One region of the Tigheibacillus halophilus genome, then DNA from elsewhere that is predicted to be linked to it. Evidence: a T-box and tRNA genes for the amino acid it is inferred to sense, from the RefSeq annotation. Region 1 holds a T-box; the other holds one or more tRNA genes.
What was found. A T-box is a leader RNA that pairs with one kind of tRNA and senses whether it is charged. The one in region 1 lies ahead of thrS (threonine--tRNA ligase), so its partner is inferred to be a tRNA-Thr.

Region 1 (12,265 bases):
TTTATCCGGAGGGCAGCGTCAAAGAGTCTGGATCGCAATGGCTCTCGCACAAGAAACGGATATCATTTTTCTTGATGAACCCACAACATATTTAGATATGGCCCATCAATTGGAAGTATTGGAACTCTTGCAGCATCTCAACCAAGAACAAGGACGGACCATTGTCATGGTACTGCATGATTTAAATCAAGCAGCGCGTTTTGCTGATCACATGATCGCTTTAAAAAATGGTGAAGTCGTAAAAACGGGAGATGCGCACGCCATCCTTACTAAAAAAGTGCTGCAGCAAGTATTTGATATTGATGGGGAAATCGGTATCGACCCAAGAACCGGCAAGCCGATGTGTATTACTTATAATCTTATCAGACCAGAGGAGTTAACAACCAATGAAGAAAACGAGCCTATTCCTGCTCTTATGTCTCATTCTATTTCTTAGCGCTTGTGGACAAAGCAAAGACAGTTCCGAAAAAAACGGCAGCGCTGCAGACGATCAAAAAACGATCACGTATCAATCTGAGAATGGGCCCGTGAAAGTTCCTGCCCACCCAAAAAGAGTTGTGGTACTATCCACTTTTGCCGGTAATGTCATGTCTCTTGGTGTTAACGTTGTCGGCGTGGATGCATGGTCTAAAAGCAATCCGCGCTTTCAGGATAAATTGAAGGATGTTGAAGAAGTTTCTGAAGATAATATAGAAAAAATCATGGAACTGAATCCAGATTTGATTATCGGGCTATCCGATCTCAAAAATGTAGATAAGCTGAAAAAAATTGCACCAACCGTTACATTCACGTATGGAAAAATCGATTATCTGCAGCAGCATATCGAAATCGGCAAGCTGCTGAATAAAGAAAAAGAGGCAGAGACCTGGGTAAAAGACTTTAAAGAGCGCGCCCAGCAAGCTGGAAAAGACATCAAAAAAGTCATCGGCAAGGACGCAACTGTTTCCGTACTGGAAAAATTCGATAAACAAATGTACGTTTTTGGAGATAACTGGGGACGAGGGACCGAAATACTTTATCAAGAAATGAAGTTGAAGATGCCGGATGCCGTGAAAAAGAAAGCATTGAAGGACGGGTATTACGCATTGTCTTTGGAAGTCATCCCTGAATTTGCAGGAGATTATGTCATCTTGAGTAAAAGTGACGATACAGACAACTCATTCCTTGATACCAAAACGTTTAAAAATATCCCAGCAGTTAAAAACAACCATTTATTCGTAGCCAACGCTAAAGAATTCTATTTCAATGATCCTTTAACACTGGACTATCAGCTGGACTTCTTTAAAGAAAAATTCCTGGGTTCGAAAAACAAATAAAGAGAAGTTGACATAATGGGGAAAAAAAAGAACGCTTTTTCATTTATAAACAAATTCATCATTGGATGTATCGGGTTGATTGTTGTATTCTTCCTATCCATGACCTTTGGAGCAGCAGATATTTCTGTCCCGGACGTATGGAAAGCGATGATATCCAATGCCGGAGGCGAACAGCTTTCTATCATCAGAGAAATCCGTTTACCTCGTGAACTTGCCGTTATGCTTGTCGGGGCAGCTTTGGCAGTATCCGGGGCAATCATGCAGGGGATGACAAGAAACCCCTTGGCTGACCCCGGTCTACTTGGGTTGACCGGAGGTGCGAATGCAGCCCTTGCGGTTTCTCTGGCGATGCTCCCTTCCCTGTCTCCCTTTGGCATCATGATTGCCTGTTTTATCGGGGCGGCCGCTGGTGCGGGCATCGTATTTGGAATTGGGGCTGCTAAAAAGGGCGGATTTTCTCCCTTCAAAATTGTACTTGCAGGAGCCGCTGTATCGACGTTTCTGCAAGCACTTGCTGATGGCGTCGGACTGTATTTCAAAGTGTCGAAGAACATTTCCATGTGGACTGCCGGAGGTGCAATTGGAACCACATGGATACAATTGCAAATCATTGCTCCTGCTATCGCAGCAGGCATCATCATCGCGATTTTTTTATCCAGACAGGTGACTATACTGAGTTTGAATGAAGAGGTTGCTATTGGACTTGGCCAGCATACAGGCCGAGTAAAATTCGCCCTATTTATCGCCATCGTGATTTTGGCTGGAGCGGCGGTCGCATTAGTAGGCAATATGGCTTTCATTGGTTTGATGATACCCCATATCGTCCGCGCCATTGTCGGCACAGATTATCGGTATATTATTCCAACCTCCATTATCATCGGTGCCATTTTCATGTCACTCGCAGATACAGTCGGAAGAACATTATATGCACCTTTAGAAACACCTGTAGCAGCCATTGTCGCCATCCTTGGCCTGCCCTTCTTTTTATTTATCCTGCATAAAGGGGGCAAAGCATTCACATGATTAATTCAAAGTTAATCAAAAAACAGCGCCTCTTTATGATCTTGCTGCTCGCCGTTATGATCGCAACAGCTGTTATCAGTTTGGGACTTGGGTATTCCACCTTGTCCTATGAGCGCTTGCTCCCTGCTTTGTTCGGCCAGGGAACTTTCAAAGAAAACTTCATCCTGTTTTCGTTACGTATGCCTAGAATGATCATCACCTTACTCGCTGGTATGGCACTTGCACTTTCCGGTGCCATTTTGCAGACATTGACCCGTAATGATTTAGCAGATCCCGGGATTATCGGCATTAATTCCGGTGCGGGCGTTGCCATCGCTATCTTCTTTTTGTTTTTCCCTGTTGATGTCGCATCATTTGTCTACATACTGCCGCTGGTGGCTTTTTGCGGGGCTTTCTTAACGGTAATATTGATTTACATTTTCTCCTACAGCAAACGGACAGGCTTACAACCAATGAAGTTGATTCTCACAGGGGTCGGGTTTTCTATGGCTCTTTCCGGTGTGATGATTGTCTTAACTTCATCTGCAGAAAGAGAAAAAGTAGATTTTATTTCCACCTGGCTGGCTGGCAATATTTGGGGGACGGATTGGCCATTCATTTGGGCGTTGCTGCCCTGGCTGGTCATTTTGATACCATTCACGCTTTATAAGTCACAACAGCTCAACATCTTCAGCCTAAGTGAACCTGTATCGATCGGCGTAGGCATGCATGTAGAAAAGGAACGTATTTATTTGCTCATCACTGCGGTTGCATTAGCCGCTTCAGCTGTCGCCGTCACTGGCGGGATAGCTTTTGTCGGACTGATGGCACCGCATATTGCCAAGGCGTTAGTCGGCCCAAGACATCAGTTGTTCTTGCCGATTGCGATTTGTATCGGTGGCTGGCTGCTATTATTCGCCGATACGATTGGACATAACATATTGGAACCAAATGGTGTCCCTGCTGGCATCATCGTTGCTATTCTTGGTGCGCCGTATTTCATTTACTTATTGCTTAGAAAATAGTGCAGCTTCCCTGCCAAGTGGCGGGGGTTTTTTTATGCTTTTCCTCTTATAACATCAATATATTGAAAATCATTTTTTAGGACTAATCTCTTTACACATATAATGAAATACTTATATATTATATGTATAATAAAAGATAAAATAACTATATATATACGCATACATTTATATATTAAAGGAGGCGATGAGGTTGGATCTTCCTGATACGGTAACATGCCTAAAAGCAGCGGCGGATGAAAACCGCTTGAAAATCATCAGATATTTGATGATGCAGGAGGCGCTTTGTGTATGTGAATTGGTGGCACTGCTGGAAATGAGCCAGCCTGCAGTGAGCCAGCACTTAAAGCGACTAAAGCAGACAGGTATCATCCAGGAAACTCGTAAAGGCAAATGGATGTATTATGCATTGAATAAGCAGCATGCATTTTACCCATTGCTGCTTCATTTGTACAGCATGCTTCCGCCACTTAAGATGAGAGTTCAGCGTATGACCTGCGATTAATGTTAAAATTCATGACTGAAAGGTGACTGGAATGGTTTATGTAGCAATCTTAATATTTTTAGCAACATTGTTTTTTGTGATTTGGCAGCCGAAAGGATTCTCCATCGGATGGTCCGCTTGTATCGGAGCTGCATTAGCATTGATTACCGGGGTGGTCGATTTTCACGATGTCCTGGATGTGACCAGCCTGGTTTGGAATGCCACTTTAACGTTTGTTGCGCTGATCATTATTTCGCTCATACTGGATGAGATCGGCTTTTTTGAATGGGCAGCATTACATATGGCAAAATTCGCAAACGGCGGCGGTATGAAAATGTTTGTATTAATCAGCCTGCTGGGGGCGGTTGTAGCAGCATTGTTTGCAAATGATGGCGCCGCGCTCATCCTGACACCAATTGTGCTGGCCATGGTGCGGAGCCTGAGGCTTAAAGACAAGCTTATTCTCCCTTTTATCATGGCTTCGGGATTCATTGCCGACACAACTTCCTTACCCTTGATTGTCAGCAACCTGGTCAACATCGTTTCAGCTGATTTCTTTGATATTGGCTTTGCAGCATATGCTTCCCGCATGATTATCCCAAATCTTTTCAGTGTTGCGGCAAGTATGCTCGTTTTATATATCGCATTTCGAAAAAGCATACCGAAAACATATGACATATCACAGCTAAAACTGCCTGCAGAAGCGATCAGGGACAAACAGCTCTTTCGTCTGTCCTGGACCGTACTTAGTGTATTGTTGATCGGCTACTTCGCCAGTGAATATATCGGGATACCTGTTTCTATCATTGCTGGAGCGATTGCCATCATTTTCCTGATTATTGCCAGCAGAAGTACCGTCGTGCAGACAAGAACGATTCTCAAAGGCGCCCCATGGGCAATTGTGTTCTTTTCCATTGGCATGTATGTCGTTGTCTATGGACTACGAAATGCCGGACTGACGACATTGCTGACAGACCTGATCCAGTTTGCAGCGAGTCATGGCATGTACATCGCCACCATCAGCATGGGTTTTATTGCAGCATTCCTCTCTTCCATCATGAACAACCTGCCGACTGTCATGATCGATGCATTGGCGATTGCGGATGCAAATACGACTGGGGCCGTGAAAGAAGCGCTTATTTATGCCAATGTGATTGGATCTGATCTCGGTCCGAAAATTACCCCCATCGGATCATTGGCCACGTTGCTGTGGCTGCATGTTTTAAAACAAAAAGGTGTGCGGATCACTTGGGGATACTATTTTAGAATCGGCATCGTGTTGACTATCCCCACCTTGTTCATCACGCTGAGCGGTCTGTATATATGGCTCTATCTTTTGCAATGAACATGGCGGCGCAAGGACTACCTGCGTCCCTGCGCCTATTTGTACGCTCAGTCTGCACTTCGTGATGTGATTTTACGTCAAATGCTTTCTTGAAAATCCACTGCAGCAAGTGATTCTGACTGTTTCTTTCCAAAGCGGCGGACATTCACTGTTTGATCAGCGATTTCTTTGTCGCCAATCACAAGTGTGTAAGGAATTTTCTGCGTCTGTGCTTCTCGCATTTTATAGCCAAGTTTTTCGTCCCGATCATTTAGTGCTACTCTTATTCCGAGCGTCTCCAGTTTCCTTTTCAAACCAATACAATACGTATGATGCACAGCTGCGATCGGTATCACTTTGACTTGCACGGGCGCAAGCCATACAGGGAAGGCTCCCGCAAAATGTTCAACCAGGATTCCTAAAAAACGGTCAATAGAGCCAAATATTGCTCGATGGATGACAACAGGCCGAACTTTTACATTATTCTCATTCACATAAGTGAGGTCGAATTTTTCCGGCATTTGGAAATCAAGCTGGATTGTTGCGCATTGATGACTTCTCTTTAATGCATCTTGAATATGAAAATCGATCTTTGGACCGTAGAAAGCTCCGTCACCTGCATTTATCTGGTAGGCAATTTGTAATTCATCAAGAACCTTTTTCAGCGCCTGCTCCGACATCTCCCATAAATGATCTTCACCCATAGAATCCTTTGGACGTGTAGAGAGCTCAACTGAATAAGAAAAACCAAATGTCTGATACATGGCGTCTACTTGGCGAAATACCTCCTTTATTTCTAATTCGATTTGATTTTTGTGAACAAAAATATGGGCATCATCCTGACAGAATGTACGAACACGCAACATACCATTTAAGGCTCCACTGAATTCATGACGATGTACCTGGCCGAATTCTGCTAAACGAATTGGCAGATCACGATAAGAACGCAGTTTGTTTTTGAATATCAGCATATGTCCAGGGCAATTCATCGGCTTCAATGCGAAATCCTCGTTATCGATTTTTGTAAAATACATATTCTCGTGATAGTGGTCCCAATGTCCGGATTCTTCCCAAAGCCGCTGATTCATCATCAGTGGTGTGCGAACCTCTTCGTAGCCGTCTTTTGTAAACATCTCTCGTGAAAAAGACGCCAATTCATTACGAATGATTTGACCCTTCGGCAGATAAAACGGCATGCCCGGAGCTTCTTCAGAAAACATGAACAGATCCAGCTGTTTTCCTAATAGGCGATGGTCACGTTTCTTTGCTTCCTCGATAAAGTGCAAATAGTCCAGCAACGCTTGATTTTTTACAAAAGCTAACCCATATATGCGCTGCAGCATTTCATTTTGGCTATCTCCCTTCCAATAGGCCCCAGATATATCTGTCAGTTGAAAAGCTTTCGGAATCATTCCCGTTCTGGGTAAGCAGGGGCTGCCGCCAAGATCGATAAACTCGCCCTGTTGATACAGTATCAATGGTTGTTTCTCATCCAACTCATTCAGTATCTCCAGTTTTAAGTGCTCTTCCCTATCCGCAAAACGTATTTTCGCATCTTTGTGTGCTATTGAAATGCGTGGAACCTCCAAATTTTCTTGTATAATAGCATGCATTTCTTTGGTGATTGCTGCCAAATCATCAGGTTTAATATGCTCCTCCAGCTTCACATCAACATAAAAGCCATTTCCAGCCACGGCATCCGTACCCAATTGCGCTTCAGGATAAAGCCTGTTTAACGCTTGAGCCAATACGCTGGCAAGTGTGTGACGCAATACTTGCACTCCTTCATCAGAATCCAATGTGAAAATTTCCAGCTTTGCATCTTGCTGTAGTTGGTGAGCCATATCAACCAACTCACCATTCACTCTTCCAGCCACTGCCTTCTTTTCCAGCCTAAAAGAAATATCGGATGCAATGTCCTTCACAGAAATCCCTTTCGTGTATGCATTTACCTGTCCATCCGGAAATTGAACTCCAATCAAATCTGCTTGACGCATATAAATGCCTCCTTTGTAAACTTAAATATAAAAAATACCCGCCCCTGCGAAAGGGACGGGTATTTATACACGTGGTTCCACCCAAATTTCTCCTAAACCTATTCGTTTATGACTCTGGCGCAGTGTAACGTCTGCTGGACGGTATCGATTACTCTTTTTCACCGATACAGCTCCAAGGTGGTGAACCGTTCTTCTTAGCTGGGAAGATTTCAGCAAGACTTCCCTCTCTGTGGACCAGTGTAAAACAGCACATATCCTTTTCAAAGCCTTTTTTATAATTTCCCTATATACTACACAAAAACATGGTCTCTTACAACCACTTTACTCAACCATACTTTTACTGTTACACGTCCGCAAATGTCCTTCCAGCTGCTCTGCCGCTGAATAAACAGCCTCCCAAAAATGTCCCTTCCAAGGATCGATAGCCATGAACACCTCCACCGCCAAAACCGGAAACTTCTCCCGCAGCATATAATCCTGGAATTGCCTGGCCGGCTTCATTCAACACTTGCCCAGTTAGATCAGTCTGCAGCCCGCCAAGTGTTTTTCTGCTGAGAATATGACATTTGACCGCAATCAGCGGGCCATTTTTATAATCCAGAATCTTATGCGGTTTAGCGACACGGATTAACTTATCTCCCAGATAATTCCTTGCTCCCCTTATCGCTGCAATCTGCAAGTCCTTGGTAAAAGCGTTATCTATTTCCTTGTCTCGTGCCCGTATTTGTGCAATGACCTCATCTGCATCCAATAGATTTTCCCCAGCAAGCTTATTCATTTCGATAATCAAATTGTCAATTGTATTGGCGACAATGAAATCCTCTCCATATTGCTTGAACGCTTCTACCGGTCCGGGCGCTCCAGGTTTGACACGCTGCAACACTTTTTTGATACGCTTTCCAGTCAAATCAGGATTTTGCTCAGAACCAGAAAGAGCAAACTCTTTCTCGATGATTTTCTGGGTTAAAATGAACCACGAGTAGTCATAGCCCGTTTTTTGAATGGCTTCCAACGTCCCAAGGGTATCAAAACCTGGAAAATAAGGGACGGGAAATCGTCGTCCGCGCGCATCCAGCCAGATAGATGACGGTCCTGGCAAAATACGTATACCATGACTTCTCCAGATAGGGTTCCAGTTTTTAATACCTTCTGTGTAATGCCACATACGGTCCCTGTTGACAATACGACCTCCCGCTTTTTCTGCAACGGCAAGCATTCGTCCATCGACATAGGCTGGGACCCCTGAAATCATATGCTTTGGCGGATCCCCTAGCCGTTTCGGCCAATGCTTGCGAATCAATTCGAAATTCGCACCAATTCCGCCACTGGAAACAAGTACAGCTTCCGCCCGATATTCAAAGTCATCAATAGGAATTCTTGAGCTATCCTCGCCACGCTTGATATTACCGTGCTCCAATATGTCACCTTGGACACCAGCCACCACACCATGTTCTTTAATCAGGCGGTTTACACGATGCCGTGGCAGATAATCAACCAGTCCCTTTTTCATATGCTCTCTGACACGGCGTTCAAAAGGAGCAACTAGTCCAGGACCCGTGCCCCAGGTTATATGGAATCGGGGTACTGAATTGCCATGACCGTCTGCCAAATACCCGCCTCGTTCTGCCCAGCCAACAACAGGAAAAAAACGCACCCCCATATCCCGAAGCCATTGTCGTTTTTCGCCAGCTGCGAATTCCACATAGGCCTTAGCCCATTTCATTCCCCAATAATCTTCGTCTGCTTCCCGATCAAATCCTGCAGATCCGCACCAATCTTGCCAAGCTAACTCCTTCGAATCTTTGATTCCCATTCTCCGCTGTTCAGGAGAATCAACCAGGAATAAACCGCCAAAGGACCACCAAGCTTGTCCGCCAAGTGAATTTTCTGCCTCTTGGTCCAACAGCAGAACCTTTTTTCCGCCATCGGCTATTTCTGCAGTCGCAACCAGCCCTGCAAGTCCTGCTCCGACAACGATTACATCGTAATTCATGTACCCTCACGTCCTTTTATTAGAATAGGGCCAAGCAGCCTTTTCAGAGGTATCTTTAGGTATAACCCTTATGATAAGCTGATTTCCTTGTTGATATGGGATTACTTTCAAATATATACACTATTCCGATTACTATCAACTTTGTAATATATATACTCAAGTTTGATGTTCATCGAAATCCGGGGAAAAATTCAGGTTTCTTTCTGTTTACAAACATGCTGCTAGACATTATCGTTATTTTATTTTACTATATTCATTTCTGATTTCTTAAAAGGAGGGGTGATGATGAAACTGCAATCCTCCCGCAACGTCGTACTATTGGTATTTATGGTAGCCACTTTTGCAATTGGCATGACTGAATATGTTGTTACTGGTTTGTTGACACAATTCGCGAAGGATTTTCATGTTGCTATTTCCACAACTGGACTGCTTTTAAGCGTTTATGCCATCAGCGTCGCAGTCTTTGGACCAATTTTCCGTATCCTAACCATTAAAATTTCTCCAAAACCTTTATTGATCAGCTTTATGGGTTTATTTGCCGTTAGTAACGCAATTGCAGCAATGGCCCCTAATTTTGGTGTGTTGATGGCGGCCAGATTGTGTTCTGCAATGATGCATGCTCCCTTTTTTGGGTTATGTATGTCGACTGCAGTCGCGATTTCACCGCCATATAAAAAAACGAGCGCGATCGCAGCTGTTCAAGGTGGATTGACAATTGCCGTCATGATCGGTGTGCCATTCGGCTCTTATCTTGGCGGAATTTTCGTCTGGCGCTATGTATTCTGGTTTATTGTGCTGCTCGGACTAATCGCTCTGGCCGGCATCATTTTCCTGACTCCCAATCCACAGCCGGCAGAAGCGCCGAACTTGCGAAAGGAACTTGGCATTTTCAAAAATAAAAACGTTTTGCTGATACTTGCTATTATCGTGTTCGGCTATTCCGGAGTTTTTACAGCGTATACCTTTATTGAGCCAATGCTGCGCCATTTTGCAGGATTTGGTATCGCAGGCGTAACAGGGGCTTTCCTCTGCTTTGGGATAGGTGCTGTGATTGGCAATTTCATTTCCGGCAGTATCCAGCCACATGTATTGACTGAACGTCTTATTGCTGTTTTGACGATTCTGGCGATCGTGCTGGCCAGCTTCACCTTTCTCATCCAATGGACTGCACTTGCTTTTGCCATGAGCTTCCTGTTCGGGCTGGGAACATTCGGGACAAGCCCTTTGTTAAATTCAAAGATTATTATTGGCGGCCGGGAAGCGCCTTCGCTTTCCGGAACAATCGCAGCATCGATTTTCAATCTGGCTAATAGTATCGGTGCCACTTTAGGAAGTTTCCTTCTCAGCAGCGGGCTCGATTATAAGGGAATCACATTCATTGCGTCTGTGATGATCCTTCTCGGTATCATCATCGCAGTCATAACGCATAAAGTAGAAGATAAATCATTGTACACCCTAACCTAAAAACGCAAGCCTCTAATTGGTACCGTCCTCCGAAAGTTAGCGTTGAAATACTGACTTTGGTGGCTGCCACCATTGGGCTTGCATTTTTTATTCAATGAAATGCCGCATCGTTCAGCTGTGGGGGAAGCAACCGATGCTCATTTTCTTCATAGCCTAAATGAAAAGAGAATATGAATTTCTGCTGTATTTAGCCTGCCAGTCCTAATGGCGAGAACAGCACATACATACCGATCACACACAGGATAACAATCGCCCCCCCTGCCTTCGCATATTTCCAAGGTGTGAGATCGACTTTATTTGTATCCTTTTCAAATACAAACGTATACTGCAGCGGCTTGATGCTGCTGATGATCCACATGAGCAGCACATCCAACAGAAACATCGCCCCAAGGATATACAGGTAATTGACATCCAGCAGCAAATTCGCGACCGGATATACGACCACATGGAAAAGGAAAGTAATTTTGGCTGCCAATGCGGTAACATGCTTGGAATAGAATCCAAATAAAATAACAGCAAGCAAAGGCATACTGTACACGCCATTGAATTGTTGAACCACATTGTACAAACCGCTCGGCGCAAAGGAAATCAGGGGAGCAATCATGATGGAAGCCACTCCAACAGCGATTGTAACGATTTTCCCCGCCCGGGCAACCTTTTTATCAGATGGGTTGCTTTTTAGCAGTGGGCGGTAAAAATCTATCGTAAATAAGGTTGATGTGGCATTTAAAGCTGCAACAAACGAGCTCAAAATGGCCCCGAAAAATACTGCGCCAAATACACCTTTCACTGCTCCAGGCAAAACACTATTTACCAATTTAGGATAGGCATCATCCGCAATCGGCAGCGAGTCACCGAACATATTGAAAGCGATAATGCCAGGAAAAACCAGAATCAGTCCGCTGATCACTTTGAACATCCCAACGTATAATGTCCCTTTCTGTCCCTCTTTCAGGCTTTTCCCTGCCAATGTTTTCTGAACAATCATCTGGTTAGTACACCAGTAAAACAGATTATTAAAAAGCATACCTGTAAACAAAGCAGGCCAGGGCACCATTTCCGAGTCATATGCACCGATAGAGTTAAGTAATTTCGGAGTTCTAGCCTCTATAGTGCCCAGACCATCTAAAAGATCTCCTTTTCCCAATAGGAATAATCCAACAATCGGAACGGCCAATCCAGCTACCAGCAAACCTATCCCGTAAATGGTATCGCTGAATGCACTAAGGGACAGTCCGCCAATCAACAAGTACAACATACCGACAATACCTGCAAACGTTGCAATGACAATCACTGCAGTCAGCTGATTCACGCCAAGCAGCTTATCGATAGAAAAAATCTTATTGAAAACCAGTGATCCGGAGTATAATACAACCGGCATAAATGAGATCATATATGTTAACATGAATAAAAACGAGACAATTCTTCTTGTCGTACCATCATAACGTATTTCAATAAAGTCAGATATCGTATCTACACCATATTTCAAGTATTTCGGTAAGAAAACCAAAGCTAATGCGACTACGGCTACAGCAGCTGTAACCTCCCAGGCCATCACCTGCATCCCCGCTTGATAGCTCTGGCCATTTTGGCCAACGATTTGTTCAGTGGACAGGTTGGCCATAATGATTGTTCCCGCGATCGTAAATCCTTTCAAACTTCT
Region 2 (12,265 bases), 120 kb from region 1:
GCTATCCGCTGTCAGCGATCCCGGCATGAAGCGTCTGCAAAACGAATACCACAGCTTTATGCGCGGTAAGGCAGAAAATATGAATCAGTATTATGAAAATCAGGATAAACTTATATATGCAAACATAGATGCCTACGATATGCGTTTACCTGAGCAAAGAATGCAATCTAAGCTGGAGATAGCTATTTGGGATAAGCAAAAGAAACAAAAATCTTCCTTTAAAGCAACGATTCCGCATATCGATAGATATATTTGGATGGATATTCAGTCTTTAAAATTTAACAATGGCAAACTGTATGTTGCCACTAATAATGAACGGTATAGTGACAGTGGGCAAAATTCGATGGAAGCACATCTGTTCCAAGTCGACTTGAAGTCAGGCAAATTAGGTGATGACAAGACGTTACTGAAAGAAAATGCAGATGACCAGGTATATAGCAAGGACAATGGAAAAAATGGAGAAACGTACACAAGCATCAACTTTGTTCCCCAAGAAAATGCGCAAGAAAATAATATGATTGTGCTGCAGAAGACGATATCAGAAATCGGCAATGAAGCAAAGCAGGATAAAGTCTTGAAAAATGAGCTCATATCATACGAGATTGGTTCTGCGATGAGAAAGAAATTAAGTTTGCCGGCAGAACTTCCAAAAAGTGCGGAACCAGTATCTCAAAATGGAACATCGGTTTATTTCAAAGTACAATCAGCAAACAAATTAACAGTGTACAGCTATGATGTTCATACAGAAAAAGTGACAGCTGTCCATCAGTTTCCACTGCAAGCGGCAAACAGGGAAGCGCTTATTGAAGTGAAAAATAACAGGATATATATCATTAGTCCCGCGATGAGAGCAAAGCGGAAGGCCACTGTTTTTGTGGCTGATGCAAAAACGGCCAAAACATTGTATAAGGGCGTCATCAAAGTGAAGGGAGACCAAAACCTCATTGGTGAACAAAGTTTGGAAGTGGATAGTTTAGAAATAGGAAATGGGGAAACAAAATGATCAAAATAACAGATTTAAGTCATTCCTTTGTTCTTGGGAAAAAAAATCACCAAACATCCATACCTATCCTGCAGAACATCTCGTTTGAAGTGGAACGTGGAAAGATCGTCACGATAGTTGGTAAAAGTGGTTCAGGGAAATCCACATTGCTAAACTTGATCAGTGGTTTCATCCATCCAACTGCCGGACAAATTTGGATCGATGGAGAGGAAACGACTGCATTCAATGAAATACAGTTTGCCGATTTTCGATTGGAGCATATGGGGTTCATTTTTCAAACCTTCCAATTGATTTCCAGTATGACTGCTTTTGAAAATGTAGAACTGCCATTGACGTTGAAGGGAATAAAAGAAACTGAACGTAGAGAGCGGGTGCTTCAACTGCTGGATAAGGTGGGGCTTGCAGACTTTAGGGATTACTACCCGGGTGAGCTATCCGGGGGCCAGCAGCAGCGAGTCAGCATTGCTCGTGCAATGGTCCTTCATCCGCCGCTTATACTGGCTGATGAACCTACCGGAAGCTTGGACAGTGAAACCGAAGCGGATTTGCTCCAGTTGATTAAAAAATTGAATCGGCAAGAGGGCATCACATTCCTGATCATCACCCACGATGAATCAGTAGCTAAAATTGGACATCAGACCATTACTATCCATGATGGCCACTTATTGCAGAGGAGTTATATATGATGCGGATGAAAGATCAATTACGTTTCATTTTGAAAAATGTCCGGAAAAATAAAGTTCGTACGACGATGACAATTTTGGCAGCCGCAATCGGATGTGCATTTTTAATCGTATTGGCATCTGTAGGTTTCGGCCTGCAAAAATCCATTGTGGCAGATACGTTGCAGGACCAGACTGTAACGGAGATACAAGTGCAATCGAAAATGGACAAAGCAGGAAATGCCGATCCCTTAACGATGAAGAATGTCTCAGAAATAGAGTCATTGGATGGGGTTAAGACTGTCACAAGAAGAAACGGGCTTATTCAGTCACCAAAATATGAAATGAATGGTCAGCAGGCAGAGGGAAGTACCATCGCAGTTGATTTTGCTTCAGAAAAGAAAGCTGGATTTAAGCTAAGTAATGGAAAAATGCCGGAAAAGGAAAATGAAGTCATTGTAGCCTATGACTTTGCCAAGGCATTGGTTCAGTCTGACAAAGACGGTAAAAATGATGCTCCGAAAATGGACATCAAAAATCTTTTGGGAAAAAAGATGGAAATGGATATCGTGCGCATCAAGGATGGCAAAGAAACACATCAAACATTTTCAGTCGATATTGTTGGCGTTGAAGCTAAACCGGCAAAAGAGTGGTTGCAAAATCAAAATGTATACATTTCCTATGCGATGATGAAAAAAATAGATGCCTATACAGGGACTTATGCCGCTGAACCAGATGCCCAAAACGAGGATGGAGAAACAGACCATGGTTTTGACGTAATGAAGGTCTATGCGAATAGTCTGGAATCTGTGCAGTCAGTGACAGACCAGTTGGAAAAGAAAGATTATATGGTTTATTCAGTTTTGAAAGAAATGAAACAAATCAATGTACTGTTTGCCATTGTCAAGGCTGGTCTGGTCTTGGTCGGCACGATAGCTGTCATCATTGCCTCGATCGGTATTTATAACACAATGACGATGGCAGTAACAGAGCGTGCCGCTGATATCGGCATTATGAAAGCTATTGGTGCGAATCCCAGAACAATCAAACGGATCTTTTTGCTGGAAAGCTGCTCTATTGGATTGATTGGCGCTGTGTTTGGTGTAGCCATTGCTTATGTCACCAGCTTTGTGGTCAATTTAGGTATGCCAGTGATTATTGAAGCGGCTTTCCATGAAAAACTTCCTGAAAATCTGCAGTTTTCGGCGATTCCACCAGTATTGATTTTAATCGCGGTAGTCATCTGCATCGCAGTAACAATCATTTCCGGTGTACGGCCTGCAAAACATGCGACAAAAATAGACGTTTTGCAAGCGATGAGAAGGGAACTTTAATAGAATACCTGTCCAGGGGCCAAACTGGGTCCCTGGCACTGAAACTTTTTTTATTTGTGTTACGTATGGATATTTACTTTCAATAATGAAAGGTTTATGTCACATTTTGCGATACATTTTACCAAACAGATAGTATATGCTAATACAATAGCAAGTATAGGAAGTTGGTGGGTTCCTTGAAACATAAACAAGCGCTTATCCGCGCGGCAAAATACATATTCATGATTATTGTCGTCAGTGTCATCTTCATTGAGGGAAAGAGGCAGCTGTCTGAGGTAGGCCTGAAAGAGTCGCTAAAGGCGATTGACCAGGTGCCCTTTTATATGGATATCATCGTGATCACCACTGCATTGTTGTCTGTTTCCACGATGTTTTTTTACGACTTTTTCTTTATACGCTCACAAAAAATCCCGCTGACCAAAAGAAAGATATTCGGTGTGGCATGGGTCGCCAATTCCTTTAACGGTGTTTTTGGATTCGGCGGTTTGATTGGCGCTGGCGTCAGAGGGATGCTATATAAGGGATACACGAAAGACAGTGCAAAGCTTGTGGTCGGCATTGGCTGGCTGGCGCCTGCTGCTGTGATGGGATTATCGATATTTTCCATTTTAGTCATTATGCATGTTTTCCCCGCAGGAGAGTTGTTAGCTGATAAAAAGTGGCTTTGGTTCGTGCTTGCCGGTATTTTTTTATTTTTCCCTGTTTATCTCGGATTGGCAGCATTTCGAAAGAGTGAATTTTTTACACCGAAATTGACATTGCAATATTCTGCTGTGTCTGTTATTGAATGGTTCGGAGCGGGTCTTGTACTTTATTTCAGTCTTGTTGCTGTGGATGCTCCCGTTTCTTTCGGCCAGGCATTTGGGTTATATACGATTGCCGCCGTGATGGGAGTCATCAGCATGATACCGGGCGGATTCGGTTCATTTGATTTAATGGTTTTATCCGGCGGGCAGCTGCTGGGTGCTGAGCCAAGTATTCTATTGACGGCTTTGTTGATGTACCGTTTCGCCTACTATATGATTCCGCTTATTTTTGGCTTGATCATCATGGCCTTTGAAATGAGCAGTACGGTTGTGAGAAAAGCAGAGGACAGCAATTTGATTGCACCTGTGGTGGAAATAAGCGGTGTCATATGGGCATTGCAGCGAATGATTCTGAAAAACATCGGCTATTGGTCTCTATCACTATTATCATTCATAACCGGTCTTTTCTTGTTGTTCATACCTATTTTCGATATCATTGCTTACCATGCCATGGACAAATCCCGGCTTTCCTTGCTTACAATCGACTTTTACAATATTCTTCTGTTCGCATTAGCCATTACGATTTGGTTTTTTATGAAGGAAATGTATTATAAGACAATACGTGGTTTATATATCACATGTATCACACTTATCCTCTCCATTGTGCTGTTGGTAGGCCAATCGGAAAATGCGATTATCGGGGCATTGGCAGCATTTCATTTGCTCGTATTGATTTTGCTGCGAGGCCAATTTAAGCGCCATAGCTTGCCGTTCAATGCCGCCAGTATGCGTGGTCTGCTCTACGTGTGTTTGATTGCCTTCCTGATATTTGTCGTGTTTACCAGGAATGGGCTGCTCCTGGTTGATTATCATAAACCGCTATATGGCATATACGGGATCGGGTTTGTTGGCTGTCTAGTCGCTTGCCTCTATATTATCGGCCTTATTATTTTGTTCGCACGTAAACATCATGTCCAGATTGGTGAAGTGTACAATGAAGAAAAGCTAGACCGATTTTTTGAAGCGTATGGTGGTCATGTACTGAGTCATTTAGGGTATCTGGGTGATAAGCGTTTTCTATTTAGTGATGATGGGAAGGCGCTGGTGCAATTTTCCACAGCCGGAAACAGAATGGTTGTGCTTGGAGATCCGCAAGGGGAGGAAGCGTCTTTTGAAGAACTGCTGTCCAAGCTATTAGAGAAGGCGGATTATTATGGCTATCGTTGCGTTTTTTATCAGATAAGCGGAGATAAAATGGCGCTTTATCACGATATGGGATATACATTTTTTAAACTTGGTGAAGAGGCGATTGTGGATTTGGACACGTTTACGATATCCGGAAAAAAACGAGCCGGCCTGCGTTCTTCTTTCAATCGTTTCCATAAAAATGGCTATACCTTCGAAGTGATTCATCCACCGTTTACTGAATCATTCTGGCAGCAGTTAGAATCGGTTTCTGATGCTTGGCTGGATGGTAAAAGCGAGAAGCAATTCTCACTAGGTTTTTTTGACAGAAAGTACTTGTCTAAAGCACCAATCGCGGTGATGCAGAACGAAAATGGTGAAATCACAGCCTTCATGAATATCATGCCAGTATATCAGGAAAGCACTATTTCCATCGATCTAATGCGCCATCTACCTGACGAACCGAGCGGGGAGATCGATGTGATGTTCATTCATCTGTTCGAGTGGGCGAAACAAGAAGGTTACCGCTATTTCAATTTAGGCATGGCTCCATTATCCAATGTGGGAAATGCGAAGCAATCGTTCCTTGGCGAGCGGATTGCTGCAGCAGTCTTCAATAACGTGCGTTATCTATACGGATTCAAAGGCTTACGTGACTTCAAAAATAAATATTATCCTGAATGGTCGGGTAAGTACTTAGCTTATCGGAAAAGTTATTCATTGGCTTCTGCCATGATCCAGGTGGTGCGCTTGATCGGTGGCAAGAAAAAGAAGCTCAAGCTGTTAAAGGGTAAATAGCCGGTATGCAACATAGGCGCACCGGCTATGTTGTCATTCAAACGCCCTGCACTTGTCCATTCTTTACAATGGACAAACGGAAAAGAAAGGTTTATAATTTTCATTGGTCATTTGAAGAGTACCTTTGAAATATGGAGAAGTACCCAAGTCCGGCTGAAGGGGACGCACTCGAAATGCGTTAGGGCGCATTACGCGCCGCATGGGTTCGAATCCCATCTTCTCCGTACCTAGACCATTTTTGAACATTTGAAGACATAAAAATCCTAATACCTCCAAAAACAGGAGGAATTAGGATTTTCTTTTTCATTGACTTCCCCCAAGCAGCTTTGTTCTCATTCGCTTTTGTTGCAAAGAAGGAGGCTCGTTCTATAATCATGCTGTATGCGATAAATTCGCTATTAAAAGCCCATAGGCGTGAAATGTGGAGGATTGGTGTATGATAGCTAGTTAACGGATTTATTTCTGTTCTGCTTCCCACCATAATGAATCTTTGGGATTTTCAACAGCCTTTTTATACTCAGCCTTAGAAGCAACTGTCGGGTAAGAACCTTTTAAAGATTTCCCTGAAGTATCTTCGAATAAAGTTAACACAACTATTAAACCAATTAAACTAACTGCTAATAAATAGAAGCCTGGCGCTAAATTATTTCCTGTCACATGTACCAGCCAAGAAGCAACTAAAGGGGTTGTACCACCAAAAACAGAGACGGAAATATTAAATGTCCATGATAATGTGCGATATCTAATGTCAGTATGAAACAAGGTAGGTAAAGATCCCGGCATAGTACCTTCGTAAACAGATAAAACGAGACCCAACATTAAAAGCCCTATGAATAAGAAAGCCGTACTTCCCATACTGAGAAAGTAGAAAGATAAAATTGGCAGCACAATTCCTAATACTAGTCCAAATATTATAACCCGTTTATTCCCTAATTTATCTCCCAGTTTTCCAAAAGTTATAGCGAATGGAACCATAATAATTAATACAATTGCTGTAACCGGCGTACTTATTGTATCACTTATACCAATGTTTTCATTTAAATAAGAAGGCATATAACCTAATAATATGTAATTAGTTATATTGAAAAATGCTACAAATACGATACATAAAAAGATATCTTTTTTATATGTTTTAATTGTTTCCAATAAACCTGGCTGTTCCTCTTGGTTATTCGAAACATCATTTTCAAATATTGGTGTTTCATCTAAATTACTTCTCAAATATAATCCAAATAATCCAATTGGAATACTTAAGAAGAAAGGAATTCTCCATCCCCAACTATTCATTTGTGCATCAGATAGTGTCCAGAAAAGTACTGTCGCTAAAATAGAAGCTATTATATAACCAGATAATGTGCCAATTTCTAAACCACTGCCTAATCTTATTCGTTTATTATCTGGAGAAGATTCTGCAATGTATACCATTGCGCCGGCATACTCTCCACCCACAGAAAAACCTTGCAGAATACGAGCAAGGAGTAATAATAGAGGAGCCCATGCCCCAATCTGATTGTATGTAGGAAGCATCCCCATTATTAAAGTAGATAAAGCCATCATTAGGATCGTAGTTGTTAATACTACTTTTCGGCCAAATTTATCACCAATTTTACCGAAAATAATTCCACCTACTGGTCTAAGTAAAAAAGCAATTGCAAATGTGGCAAAAGTGAATATCAACTTTAATTCATCGTTTTGGACTGGACTGAAAAAATTTTCGCTAATGATAACCGACAAATAAGAGAATAAAGCGAAGTCAAACCATTCCATAGCGTTTCCTATCCCAGTAGCAAACACGCTTTTCTTAGCCTGTTGAATATTTACAACGTTGATTTTTTTCTTGTTGAATTTCATTTTAAATATGCCAACTCCTCGTGTGTGATTCAATACATTCTGGGCATTGTAATTGCCCTCCATTTTCTCGTGTTTTTTATTAAAATACGTTTTTGTGCCAATCAGAAAGAGATGCGAATTCGTTATAATATCCCAAAAGTGCCCTTGTGATATCCATCACAAATGAGATGACAGACGACTATCTATATATTTCCCATAGGAAACAGTTCATTTTTAATCGTCTACAAGGTCCTTATTTAATTCTTGGGCGCTTTTAAACAGTCGCGTTATAAGTGAACAAAGAGAACGCCAACCGACTACGGACTGAAATGTTATGAACCGCTGAAAGGGGAGAGGGGCGTGGGGGGAGTGAATGACTGCGGTATGGAAAAATGGATTGGTCTGATGCTAACTGTACACCAGAAAGCATGGAAGATCGTTATCTGCTGAAAAGAATAAAGAAAACCATTTTGTCTTAGGACGAGGTAACGGTAATGATCATTTATTTGCAGCGGTTTTGAACGTGGTACGATTGAAAACGAGGCTTCAAAAATAAAGAACTTATAAAAAGCAATTGTGTAGCGTGAAGTTTTCCATGTTGCATAAAAACTGATAATAAAAAAGGTCCGTTACCAACCCACATAAACCCCTAAACCACTGTGTTTTCTAGCTTGGTCGGCGTAACCAAAGGAAATAAAAATACAGCCGTTCCTGAATACTCAAGAATGGCTATATATCAATGTTTTCTGTATCAGTGCTGGTGAGAGGATTTGAACCCCCGACCCCTTCATTACGAGTGAAGTGCACTACCAACTGTGCTACACCAGCATACCCTATCGAAAAGCACAATAAAAATAATAACGTATTTTAGCTCGATTAGCAAGCATTTTACTATGTGACCCGTCCAAAAAGAGCGTGTAAAAAGCCTGGTCTCTGGATAGAAACCAGGCTTAGCATACATCGTGTTCTTAATTAAATTTCACATTCGGTCGCTTATCCGGATGTAATGCCTCATGGATGAACTTGTCGTCAACATGCAGGTGCTCCTTCAAAAGTTCCGGAGGGGTCTGTGACATCCACTGGTTAAGGGAAACATCCGCAAAATGGTCGCTCCGGAACATTTCCAGAAATACGAGCGGTTCATCACCGGTGTTTTGAATATAGTGACCCATAGCAAAGGGAACGTAGCCCACATCTCCTTCCATATAGTCGAATGTTCTTGCATGCCCCTCTGCAGCAAAAACAGTCATTCTGCCTTTTCCGGAAATATAGTATTGCCATTCAGCTTCGTTTGGGTGCCAATGCAGCTCACGCATGCCGCCAGGCTCTACTTCAACCAAAGCCGCAGCTACTGTAGTAGCTGCTTTGAAATTGGTCGAATCAGCTATACGCACTTTCCCACCGTTCGTTTCCATTGGTGTTTGTTCCAACAGACGATAACTGAATGGGTTAGGCACATTACCGTTCATATTTGCGGGCTTTTCCTGCGCGATTGGGCCAGGAACTTTCCCTTGGAACATATATTGTTCTCCTGATGGAATGTTCTCAAAGGTATCTTCACTCACTCCGAAATTGGCTGCTAACACATCTTTTGGTGTATGTGCAAACCAATCGGTAATGGAGAATGTGCTGTTTTCTGAAAAAGAGCCATCATCAAAGACAAGGAGAAATTCGCATCCTTCATCCAGACCGACAATAGAATGCGGGATGCCAGATGGGAAATTCCATAAGTCACCTTTGCCAACATCATCGATAAACACTTTGCCATCAACATCAATCGCTGTGATTCGTGCACGTCCGGAGATCATATACGCCCATTCGGCTTCTTTATGCCAATGCAGCTCTCGAATTCCACCTGGCTTCAGGCGCATGTTCACTGCTGCAAGAGTTGTTGCCTCCGGCAGTTCGCGTTTCGTCACTTCACGAGACCAACCCCCATGTTCCAGTCTCATTCTGGCATCGGAAAAAGAGAATTTCAGATTTGGGATGGTACCTGAGTCAGTTGGTGTTCCGCCGAATAAATTTGGATTTTGCTTGTCTCTTTCGATATTGCGCGGCCCCTCATCGGTCGCACCTTTGTCCCCCAAGATTGGCTGTGGTATGTCTTCTGTTGATTTATTGTGCGTCAATTGAATCGTCCTTTCTGATTAATATTCCAGTATTTCAGCTGATTTTTAATAGCCTGTAGCCAGTCCGCCTGCACGTGGGTCGGCTGCGGCTTCGATGCGGTTATTCAAGATGTGGATTGCCTGAGCATGTCCGACCAAATCACTGAACGCATCGATCAGTTCGACATTAACGTGTCCCAGGTTTTCCAAATCTTTCACCATGTCTTCCGGGAATCGACCTTCCAGGCGCAAGCCGCGATGCTGCTCGCCCCATGTCCTGCCAAGCAGCCATCGTGGCGCATCAATTGCTTCTTGAATCGCGTAGCCTTGATCCAGCACTCTGGCAATGATAGCTGCCTGTGTCTGTGGTTCACCTTCACCGCCCATAGCTCCGACAATCATTTCCGGCCCCGTGTCATTGAGGACCATGGAACAGGTCAGTGTGTGGGCCGGCCTCTTTTCTGGCATCAGTCTATCCGCTGATTTTGAATCAAGTGAGAAGAACGCACCGCGGTTTTGCAGAAGCAGTCCGGTATCTCCGGCCACAAGTCCTGACCCCCATTCCCAATACAAGCTTTGGATCACGGCGACAGCGTTTCCATCTTCATCAACTGCACAACTGAAGGTGGTGTCCCCTCTTTGACCGAAGCCCTGCTCCGGAGGACCAATGGATGGGTCGATAATTTTTTTCGCCCGCTCAGCTAAGTATGCTTTATCAAGCAATTGACTTGTAGGAACGTCATTGAAATTGGGATCGTCTAAATATTCATTGCGGTCTCTGAAAGCTAAAGCAGTCGCACGAGTGAAAATATCGATAAATGCAGCACTATTATCACTGCTTTCACTGACGTCGAAATGCTCAAGCATCCCCAAAATCGCTAATGTTGCCATACCTTCAGAGTTAGGCGGTGGTGCGATGACTGTTTTGCCGCGATAATCCATTGTCAGTGGTTTGACCCATTCAGATTGGTGTGCCGCGAAGTCTGCTTCGGAGAGAATACCGTTGTTATCGGCTAAAAATTCACATATTTTTTTTGCTATGCTACCCTTATAAAAAGCGTCCCGTCCTTGTTCGGATATCTTTTCAAGCGTTTTTGCAAGGGACCTATTCTTCATGATATCTCCGGGGAGATAAGGTGCCACTTTGTCTTTCAAGAAAGTAAATGCAGTAGTATCATGAGAGCGTAAAAGCCCAAGTGACTGCTCTGAAAATTTCGCCAGTGACGGGCTTACAGGGAAGCCTTCTCTGGCAAAGTTGATTGCTGGTTTCAGGCACTCAGAAAATGCTAGTCTTCCGAACCGTTTGCTTGCTTGGCACCAGCCATCAACGGCCCCAGGCACAGTGATTGCAGATTTTGGACCGCGTTCATCGATTTTTTCTTGATTTTTATAATCATCCATGCTGACGTGTTTAGAAGAATGCCCGCTTGCGTTCAGTGCGAAGGTTTGCTTTGTTTTAGCATCGTAAATAAGCCAAAACGCATCCCCTCCAGCACCTGTCATATGAGGGAATACCACTCCCAAAGTAGCATTGACTGCGACCATCGCGTCGATTGCGTTTCCGCCTTTTTTGAGGATATCGTATCCGGCCATGGAGGCCAGATTATTCGGCGAAGCAACCGCAGCTTTCTTCGCCACAAATGGTTGGCCGTAGCGAGGGTCTTCTGTTTTATTGCTCTGTTTAGTCCCCTTTAGTGGATGTGTTTCTGTTTGATCAGCCATATTGACCTCCTCCCTATAGGAGGGATACCCGTGTAATAAGTTATTAAACTTTGTGAAAAAATCTGTACACTGTCAAAGGAAAAGCTGGTAGTTGTTATGAAACCTTTGTTCAGCGTGTTTGACACAGTTTTGCATGTATGGACAAGTGACAATTCTCATAGTAAGATAATAAATGATAATGATTCTCATTGTTGATTATCGCTTAGAGGTGGTCTTGTATGAATCCAGCATGCCCGGTGAATGAATGGCTGACGGAAAATATTTTTATCAAACTTGATACTGTCGATTATTTATCCCATTCTGATATACATAGATTTAAACACCAATTTTTACAGTCATATGCCCTTATTCTTGCAACAAAGGGGCGGGTTTTATTAGAAGCGGATGAAACTGAGATGGAGCTGCATGGCTGTGAAGGATATGCGTGCAGTCCTGGAACGACGCTAGGCATTTGTGAAAGCAGCGAGCATTTCGAGGGCTATATCTTTTTTCTGAAAATATATGAAGAGCGAAAGGACAATCAAGCGATTTTGCAATCGGATATGCTGCTATTTTCCGGTGTTTGGAAGCTGCAAGAGAACCTGGATGCAGCTTCTGTCTGTAAAAAAATTTTTCAGACTTGGCATGATGCCTCTGGAACAGAACGCTTTCGCTGTCAAATGGATTTTCTGAATCTTTTATTATCAATGATTCACAGTCAGGAACAAGATGGCATGAAATCCTGCCTGTCCATAGAAGAAGTGAAGCAATTTATCGGCAAGCATTATATGCATCATATAACCGTCAATCAACTGGCAGATTTGACAAGACTCAGTTGTAAATATTTTGCTGAAGTATTTAAAAAAAGATATGGCAAAACAGTGATGGAATATGTGAC

Region 2: it encodes a tRNA-Thr, which carries the amino acid that the T-box ahead of thrS (threonine--tRNA ligase) is inferred to sense. The anticodon was not compared.

Annotation. Positions count from the first base shown of each region.
Region 1 is NZ_JBHUIZ010000012.1:173,435-185,699, reverse strand. Features, by position in the region: gene ACFSMW_RS12100 (ABC transporter ATP-binding protein) at 1-436, shown strand, start outside; gene ACFSMW_RS12095 (iron-hydroxamate ABC transporter substrate-binding protein) at 387-1,316, shown strand; gene ACFSMW_RS12090 (FecCD family ABC transporter permease) at 1,332-2,339, shown strand; gene ACFSMW_RS12085 (FecCD family ABC transporter permease) at 2,336-3,343, shown strand; gene ACFSMW_RS12080 (ArsR/SmtB family transcription factor) at 3,534-3,845, shown strand; gene ACFSMW_RS12075 (arsenic transporter) at 3,877-5,169, shown strand; gene thrS (threonine--tRNA ligase) at 5,247-7,145, opposite strand; T-box leader at 7,194-7,418, opposite strand; gene ACFSMW_RS12065 (FAD-binding dehydrogenase) at 7,489-9,138, opposite strand; gene ACFSMW_RS12060 (MFS transporter) at 9,424-10,602, shown strand; gene ACFSMW_RS12055 (solute:sodium symporter family transporter) at 10,790-12,265, opposite strand, start outside.
Region 2 is NZ_JBHUIZ010000012.1:290,121-302,385, forward strand. Features, by position in the region: gene ACFSMW_RS12585 (hypothetical protein) at 1-1,003, shown strand, start outside; gene ACFSMW_RS12590 (ABC transporter ATP-binding protein) at 1,000-1,689, shown strand; gene ACFSMW_RS12595 (ABC transporter permease) at 1,686-2,999, shown strand; gene mprF (bifunctional lysylphosphatidylglycerol flippase/synthetase MprF) at 3,176-5,728, shown strand; tRNA gene ACFSMW_RS12605 (tRNA-Ser) at 5,862-5,952, shown strand; gene ACFSMW_RS12610 (MFS transporter) at 6,185-7,579, opposite strand; tRNA gene ACFSMW_RS12615 (tRNA-Thr) at 8,314-8,386, opposite strand; gene ACFSMW_RS12620 (oxalate decarboxylase family bicupin) at 8,527-9,687, opposite strand; gene ggt (gamma-glutamyltransferase) at 9,733-11,388, opposite strand; gene ACFSMW_RS12630 (AraC family transcriptional regulator) at 11,607-12,265, shown strand, end outside.